DNA from 2 places in the Bacillus arachidis genome. Region 1 is predicted to be linked to the other one. Evidence: riboswitches for the same ligand, from Rfam matches in the RefSeq annotation. Region 1 holds a riboswitch; the other holds the start of a gene.
What was found. A riboswitch is a leader RNA that binds a small molecule or an ion and turns the genes downstream of it on or off. The one in region 1 is predicted to bind magnesium.

Region 1 (4,532 bases):
CTGTAAAATTCAATTGATTTTTCCAAATTCGTCACATTGATCCCAACATGTACATATTGCATATTCTATTCCTCCCTCAACTTTATTAATCAATTTTTTTTGATTTATGTAGTACAAAAAACTTAGCAGCAACTTCCTCTGCCAGTTTTTCGGAACACACAACAAAGTTCTTCCGACAACAAATTATTTACTTCTTCATCATTTAAATCATAATAGCTCCATGTTCCCTTTGTTTCTTTTACAATTAAATTTGCATCAAGTAATATTTTTAAATGATACGAAAGTTTAGATTGCGAAATTCCAAATACTTCTGTTAAATCACACACACATGTTTGTCCGCGTTGGCAGAGTTCATACATAATTTCTAATCTTTTTTGATCAGCAAGTGCTTTAAACTTCTTTTCAAACTGTCCGAAGGTTTCTTTCACACGCTCAACTCTCTTCATCAATTTTTTTATGATTATATTATATACACCACTTTATTATAAATTCAATTAATTAATCAATTTTTTTTGATTTATCAGTTGAATTTATAATCATTATCCGTAAAGATAAAGGAGACTCCAAAGCCCTCCTTTATCTTCTCTAAAAAACTATTAGACGAGTAAAAAATAGTTTTTCATTTTATATACTTAAACAGACTCTATAACTTTAGAGTTATAAATAAACCTTCGACTTACTACCGTCATCACAATTACAAGTATTAGAAAATATAGAGGCATGACAATGAGTGAACGTGTATACAACTGACTCATTCCCCATATCGTAATTGTAACGATTATATAATAACCTAAGCTAATTTAACTACCAGCACTATAAGTTACAATTCCCCAGAGCATTACAGCACGATGCCAGATTATATCAAACAACCATTGCCAGCAGAAAGAGTAATGATATCACCTTATACAAAACACTCAATAACAAGTTGCTCTTTTAAATTTCGAAATAACCTCTTCTACTCATCTTTTTCGCACCAGAAATATACATAGTTTATATTTATAAATTTAATATCATTTTAGCAACCATAAAGTAAATGATTAGTCCAGTGCCATCAACAAACGTTGTAATGAACGGTCCGGAAACAACGGCAGGGTCTAGTTTGAATCTTCTGATAATCAATGGTAATGCAGCGGCTACAATAGAAGCCCAAACAACAATAAACACCATTGTAATTGCTACAACTTGTGCAACTTCTATTCCAACTCCTAATATATATGCACGAATTAGACCTGCTGTACCAAGCGCAAGACCAAGGAGTACACCAATTAACATCTCTTTTCTTATAACACGAAAAATGTCTTTAAACTTCACTTCCCCGATACCTACTGCACGAATAATTGTTGCTACAACCTGTGTACCTGTGTTTCCTCCAGTACCTACTAGTAATGGAATAAAGAACGCAAGTGCGACCACTTTGTCAAGTTCATCTTGAAAATGGTGAAGTACTGTGCCTGTATATGCCTCTGCCATGAATAGAAGCAATAACCAGGGAATCCGTTTAGAAAAAATCCTCCAAATAGAAGCTTCAAAATATGATTGATTTAATGGTTCGCTACCACCTAACCTCTGGATGTCTTCAGTTGCCTCTTCTTCCATTACATCCATTACATCATCAAATGTTATGATACCAATCATTTTTTTATCAGCTGTTGTTACAGGTAAAGCAGATAAATCATGATCTGTTAACTTTTTTACAGCTTCTTGTTGATTGGCTTCAGCATATACTGAGATAATATCTCGAATCATTATGTTTGATAAGATTTCCTCATCCAATGCTGATAATAACTCACGTATGGAAACGATTCCTTTGAGGTGTCCGTAGTTATCTAGAACATATATATAGGATACCGATTCTACATTGGTAGCAATTTTTCTAACATGCTCTAAGGTCGTTTTTATTGACCAATCCTCTCTAGCTGAAATATAATCACTTGTTACAAGACTACCTGCTGTCTCAGGTTTAAATTTCATTAAATCCTTTACCTTTTGTTGCGTTTCTTTATTTAAATACGACATTAATTGTCCATCTTTATTAAGCTGAATAGCTAGAAACAAATCAACAAGCTCATCAACTGGTTGCTTATTCAGCAATATTTTAGATTTATCTCTAGGTAAATTGATTAGGATCTTATACTGTTCGTCTGGACTCATATGTCTAAGGACTTTAGAGCTTTTTGTAATTGGGATCAGATCTATTACTGATACTTGATCTTTAAGTGGAAATTTTTTAATTTCTTGTGCAATATCATATGGTGGATCACTCAAAAATTCTTCTACCATAAAAATATTTTCTGTTAACAACAGCTGCTTTAATTTATTTTTCATCATAATTCCTCCTAATAAATAGTTCCATTAGGTCATTTAATAGTACAAATAATTAGATATCGATGATCGTATACATAAAAAAACCTTTACTCAAAAAGGAGTAAAGGTTTTTAAAAATCACAAATAAACAAAGGGTGAAATCTCTTTTTACCATCATAGAGATATATCCCTCCAAATTATCACGTACCTCTCCCTCGTTGAGTTTTAGCACTGTACAGCATAGGTTTGAAACCAGCTACATTAAGAAGGGCCTTCTCTCCGACCGTTCCTGTTGACCCATTGGCGTCTCTCGACATTTTTGGGCAGCAGCGTTTCTCTATACAGGAGCCTCACCTAACAGAGACTATTCAAATATAACTTCAATTTACAGCGTTCTTTTTGATTTGTCAATATTTTTTTATAATAAATATATATTCTTTTTAATTTTTGGCTCTATTAAAAGTATAGTGTTGATATTTTATGCTTTCTCAAATTATTAGTATAATTACATTTGAACAAGTATTTGTGAAGGAGAAAAGTACAAAAGCGTTGGCCAAAACCACACAATGCACATTCCTGATACTTAACAGAAAAAGCGATGTCACAATGTGACATCGCTTTTGTATGTATGGAAGACTAGTAGAAAATCTTCTAGCCTATTCCCATTTATAAGTCCAAAATTGTTCAATTTGTAACCATTTTAATGTTGCAGCATCTTTGTTTTGCAACTTTACTTCCGTTTCTTCTAACATCGCTTCTGTTTGTGAACGATGCGCACGTAAAGCCGCTAATTTTTGTTCGAATACTTCACTAATGTTGTTGATAACATCTGGTTCACCTAATACTTCCTCACGATTTTTTGTAATCGCAACTGCATGAATGACTGGACGTGTTTCTTTCGGCATACGTGATACAGCGCGAACAGTAGCACGGCCAAATGCATCATGATCTGGATGAACACCATGCTCTGGATAGAATGTAATAATTCGTGATGGTTGTACATCCCGAATGACAGTTTCAATTTTATCTGCTACAAAATCTACATCTTCAAATTCTAATGTTTTATCGTGGAAACCAAGCATTCTTAAATCTTCAATGCCCATCGCTTCACATGCATCTTTTAATTCCTTTTCACGGATATTCGGAATCGTTTCGCGGTTCGCAAAAACATTCTTTCCCATATTGCGTCCCATTTGTCCAAGCGTTCCGCACGCATATGTCACAGGTACTCCTTGCTTTCTTAATAAACTAATTGTTCCTCCAGCTGCAAACGATTCATCGTCTGGATGAGGAAATACAACAAGCACATGTCTTTCCATACATTTCCCTCCTTCTTATTTAAATGGTGTTAAGCTTAATTCAAGCGCTACTGCTAAACGACCTTTATTATCATGCCCTGCTAATAATAAACGATCGTTCTCGTCTACTTCCCAATGTGTAATACCTTCAGCATATACCCAACCATGATCCATTTTGAGACCAACTCGGTATGGATTTGTTCCTGTTATTTTCCCACGTTCAAAACGAATAATTGCATTTCGAATAAATGCTCCGACTGTCATCATCTTTTCATTAAAATGTGAAGCGTATGCTCCATTTGTTGTTTCTAAATGAATATATACATCTTTATTTACAAACCGTTCAATTTCATGTTGAATAACAGTACTATCTTTTACTATTTCCATCGGATTTCACCTCTTTAAACCATTTTACGCAAAAATAATGTAAATTGCTATCTCTATATTAGAGGACAAAACTCACTTTGCATAATAATTTGCATTTTGTTTTTTATTTTTTCACATAGAAAAGTTCACTATTCTCCTACTACTCGTAAATAGTTTTCTTTCTTTTTTGAATTTGCTACAATAGAGTTCATGCGGAGGGATATATTTCGACAATTTAATATATATTTTAAAGAAGGTGACATGTTGGAATATTCAGCACATGAAGTAGCAAATTGGCAATATTATTTTGCAATCGCCGTATTTTTAGTGACATACGGATTTATTATTTCTGAGAAATTAAACCGTGCTGTAGTTGCACTATTGGGTGCTGCAATTATGATTATTTTTGGCATTGTAGACTTACATACTGCCTTTACATCGCATATCCAATGGGAAACCATTACTCTTTTAATTGGAATGATGATTCTCGTGCATATTACGAGTCAATCTGGTGTATTTGAATATGTAGCCATTAAAGCAGCAAAAGCAGCGGGTGGAAAACCA
Region 2 (4,532 bases), 1.4 Mb from region 1:
AACTTTCAAAAATTCTGCTGAATTTAAGTCCTATCAAGCTTCGTCCAATTTTAAAGGGGGAATTGGAAGCGGTTCAAAGGGCGGATCCGGAGGTTAAATTATGTCGCTTTACATAAAGAAACGAAGTGAGTTTTATTCAAGGTTCTCTCACTTTTGGTCCGACTTATACGGGAGTGAATATAGTCTTTTTCATGTTTTTGAAATAACAGAACAAACAATCCAAAATTTGCAATTAGCAACGGAACGAATGGGAAAAGTATTTTTTAAGACTGCTAGGCTGCTTCGGACCTTGTCTGACGCTCAGCTTCTTGAACTTGGTTTTCCTTCTTCCAGTCTGCCTTTTATTAGAATGAAATCTCTATTTCCTGAATCTATTATTTCACGGTTTGATTTTGCGATGACAGATACTGGTATCAAAATGCTTGAGTTTAATAGCGATACTCCGACTTTTATTCTGGAATGCTTTCAAATGAATGGGGAGGTCTGCAAAGAATTAGAGTATCATGACCCAAACAACAAACAGGAACGTCTTCTCTCTTCTGGTATCACAAAAGCTGTGATGGAAGCGGTTAAAGGGATAGAAAGACCAAACGTTGTCTTTACAGCCCATCATGAACATATAGAAGATTGGAATACAACTCGGTATTTGAGTCAGCTATGTCAGGTTAGCAACAAAGTGGTGTCAATGTCAGAACTCAGAATTACTGAAGATGCTTTACTTGACGGAGATGGTGTACCAATTGATGTTTTGTATCGCCAGACATATCCTATTGAACACTTAGTTGAGGACCAAGATCCTAACACTGGAGATCTTGTAGGGATCGAATTACTGCAGCTTGTAAAGGAAGGAAAGCTTTTTATTATAAATCCGATTTCATCTTTTCTACTGCAGCCGAAATCGGTTCAATGTATCATTTGGGGATTAGCGGAGGCAGGTGCTTTTTATACAAATGAGGAACAACAATGGATTAAAGAATATATGCTTCCTACTTACCTAGAAGCAGATCTGTTTTTAGGGAAAAGTTCTTTTGTTCAAAAACCTTCGTTCGGTAGAGAAGGCGACACGGTTACAATTCGTGATAAAGACACTAATATTGTTAATCAAAATTCATATCAAACGTATAAAAAAGAGCTTCCTATATTTCAAAAATATTTAAAGCTTCCAGTTGTTTCTCTTGAGACTGAAAAGGGGATCGAGGAGCTGTCGTATGTGTTTGGATCATTTTTAATTGCTGGGAAGCCAAGTAGTATTGGTATACGTGCTGGTGAAAAAATTACGGGGAATGAATCATATTATTTACCTGTAGGAATTAAAAAGGAGGATTAGAAATGATAAATTTCTTACTTTATTTAGCAGTTACAATCGGTCTTTTATGTATTGGTCTTTTTCTTATGGAAGTGACAACAAAAGTGAAGGAATTTTCATTAATGGCTAAAGGGAATAAAGCAGCAAGCTATGCACTTGGAGGAAGACTTCTTGGGCTTGCAATTGTTTTGTATTCTACGGCTGCTCATTCTGTTTCATTAATGGATATGGTTTTATGGGGAGCGATTGGAGTATTAGCGCAAATTATTGTGTTTTATTTAGCTGAATGGCTTACACCGCGTTTTAATATCAACCAAAGCATCGAAGAAGATAACCAGGCTGTTGGACTTTTCCTTATGTTTTTATCAATTTCTATCGGAATCGTGATTGCTGGGTGTTTAACATATTGAAAAACCTTAAACAATTAGTATTAGAATAAGTGTATTTCTGTCCTGAATCATTTTCTAGGAAATACTTGTCGTAATAAGGAAAAAGTTTGAATTCAAAGTGTTGACATCTATTTTAAATAGGAGTAACATTTTCTATGTAATAAAAATAAGTCTCTGTTAGGTGAGGCTCCTGTATAGAGAAATGCTACTGCCCAAAAATGTCGAGAGACGCCAATGGGTCAACAGGAATGATCGAATTAAGGTTTTTCTTAACGTAGCTGGTAACGTACCTATGCTATACAGTGCTAAAACTCGGCGAGGGAGAGGTTCGCGGATTTCTATGTTGATTAGGAATCGCTTATTTATGTATGTAATGACCTTTACTCGCTTATGAGTAGAGGTCTTTTTATAAACAAGCTGTGATTATAAGTACTAACTAAAAAATGAAAAGGGAGGTGAGGAGCATGTCAAATTCTGACTCGGTTCCGTTACCCATATACTTCGAAACAAAAATATATGATGTAGGCAGGAAACGACTTGTTCCTCCCTCTATATTTATCATAAGATAACGTTCAGCTAGTTATGAGCTGAAATAAGGATGAGCTGAACGTGGCACACTTTAACAAGCTATAGAGAAATATGAGTGGTTAAAGTGAGATAAATTGAGAAACAAAGCGTTTCTTCCTATGTTGTAAAGGAGGAGACGGTAATATGTTATATGTAAATAAAATTGTGGGTAACATGTCACATAAACAAAGCAAAAAAATGTTGAAAGAACAATCTCTATTAAAACAAAATAAAGATTTGTTAATTGAAATTGCAACTAGAGATGTCAAATCTGTATTTGCTTATTTTAAAACAACAAGAGATGGTCTTTCAATGAAAGAAGCACAGAAGCGTATTCATGTGTACGGGAAAAATGAATTATCTTCAAAACGAGCAATTTTTTCTGATGTAATGATGAAATTAAGCGAAATGATTCCTGGTTTTGCAAAGCAACGTGTTCATAATTACAATCAGTGCGAGATTGTAACAGTTACTGTTTCTAGGGTAGAAGGATATACATCTGTAGGTCAGAATAGTGAATCAAAAATAATGAAACTTCCAGTTGAAGAGCTAGTTCCAGGGGACATGGTTTTTCTGTCAGCAGGTGATATAGTTCCAGCTGATGTACGTATTATATATGCAGAAGATTTGTTAGTAAATGAATCGGTGTTAACAGGAAAAGAAGCAAATGTAGAGAAATTTGAAAGCTGTTATCATCTTGAACGCAAACGTTTTATTCCATTAAAACGAATGAAAGACTACAATCCAATTCAACTTGAAAATGTATGTTTTAAAGGCACGCATATCGTGAATGGAACTGCGAAGGCTGTAGTCGTTTCAACAGGTAAAAATACGTATTCTGGATTGCTCCACACATGCTGTAGTCAAACATCTTGAGCTGTTAATGGTGCTAAATAAATGAAAACATTGTATAATGGATAAAGTTGAACAAAAACGTAGAATGGTAATCTATTTATATAACCTTACGAGATAACGTGAGGTTATTATTTTTTGTTAGTAGGAGAGGAATTATGAAAAAAGTATTGTTAGTTGACGGTATGGCACTATTATTTCGTGCTTTTTACGCAACAAGTGTTTATGGACAATTTATGAAGAGAAAAGACGGTATCCCAACAAATGGGATTCATGGTTATATGAAACATTTATTAACAGCAACCCAAGCAATTGAACCGACGCATATTGTAACGTGCTGGGATATGGGAAGTACGACATTCCGAACGGAATCGTTCTCAAATTATAAAGCAAACCGTGCAGCGCCACCAGAAGAATTGATTCCGCAATTTGATTTAGTACAAGAGATGACTTCACAGTTATCTATTCCTGTAATTGGAATGAAGGGCTATGAAGCTGATGACTGTATTGGTACGTTAGCAAAAGAATACGCTAGTGAGGCGGAAGTATATATTTTAACAGGTGATACAGATTTATTACAGCTTGTTGATACAAATGTTACCGTAATGCTTCTTCGTAAAGGAATCGGAAACTATGAATATTATACGCCAGAGAAGATTATGGAAGAAAAAGGCGTAGAGCCTTGGCAAATCGTTCATGCGAAAGCATTTATGGGAGACACGAGTGATAACTACCCAGGTGTAAAAGGAATTGGTGAGAAGACAGCGTATAAATTGATTCAAGAACATGGTACAGTAGCGGCAGTACTAGAAAATATAGCGTCATTGACGAAAGCACAGCGTACAAAAATTGAAAATGATTTGGAAAACTTAAATATATCATTACAATTGGCAAGAATTCATTGTGAAGTTCCAATTTCCTGTTTGTTAGAGGAAGGTTTGCATACAATTGATGAAGAGAAAGTACGTTTTGTTTGTGGAGAAATGAACTGGGGAAGACCCGAAATGTTTATAAATATGTTATAAAAAAGAAATGCTTTATACTATAAATAACGTCTAATCAAGTATATGTTGATTAGACGTTATTTTTTATGTAACTTCTTTCAATTGATGGAGTTGTCAGAAAAAATACTTAGTTTTCATCTGGAATTCAAACAGATTTCACATGAATCTTTTATTATAAAACTATACAGATAATCACTTATCTTTTATATAAATAATCCTTTGATAAGTTATTTGTAATAGTGAAGGAGGAAAAAATTATGCGAAAGAAAATAAGAAAATCCTTTAAACAATTATTGATAGAGAATAAACAATTATTATTAAGTGATAAAGAGAATTTAAGAGAAATAGAGGAAAAGATTGAAAAGAGGCATGTATCGTATCGTGTATCAAGTAACTGAATAAGATAATAAAATT

Region 2: linked by a shared signal. The riboswitch ahead of QRY57_RS09690 (P-type ATPase actuator domain-containing protein) and the one ahead of mgtE (magnesium transporter) in region 1 are both predicted to bind magnesium.

Annotation. Positions count from the first base shown of each region.
Region 1 covers NZ_CP127376.1:3,027,143-3,031,674, forward strand. Annotated here, with positions in the region: gene QRY57_RS17170 (ArsI/CadI family heavy metal resistance metalloenzyme) at 1-62, opposite strand, end outside; gene arsR (arsenical resistance operon transcriptional regulator ArsR) at 123-446, opposite strand; partial or broken gene QRY57_RS27185 (multidrug effflux MFS transporter) at 633-797, opposite strand; gene mgtE (magnesium transporter) at 997-2,325, opposite strand; M-box (ykoK) riboswitch at 2,507-2,673, opposite strand; gene bshB2 (bacillithiol biosynthesis deacetylase BshB2) at 2,961-3,623, opposite strand; gene QRY57_RS17190 (YojF family protein) at 3,639-3,989, opposite strand; gene QRY57_RS17195 (ArsB/NhaD family transporter) at 4,233-4,532, shown strand, end outside.
Region 2 covers NZ_CP127376.1:1,597,654-1,602,185, forward strand. Annotated here, with positions in the region: gene QRY57_RS09675 (hypothetical protein) at 1-97, shown strand, start outside; gene QRY57_RS09680 (glutathionylspermidine synthase family protein) at 101-1,327, shown strand; gene QRY57_RS09685 (DUF350 domain-containing protein) at 1,330-1,716, shown strand; M-box (ykoK) riboswitch at 1,862-2,025, shown strand; gene QRY57_RS09690 (P-type ATPase actuator domain-containing protein) at 2,407-3,138, shown strand; gene QRY57_RS09695 (5'-3' exonuclease) at 3,273-4,139, shown strand; gene QRY57_RS09700 (FbpB family small basic protein) at 4,376-4,516, shown strand.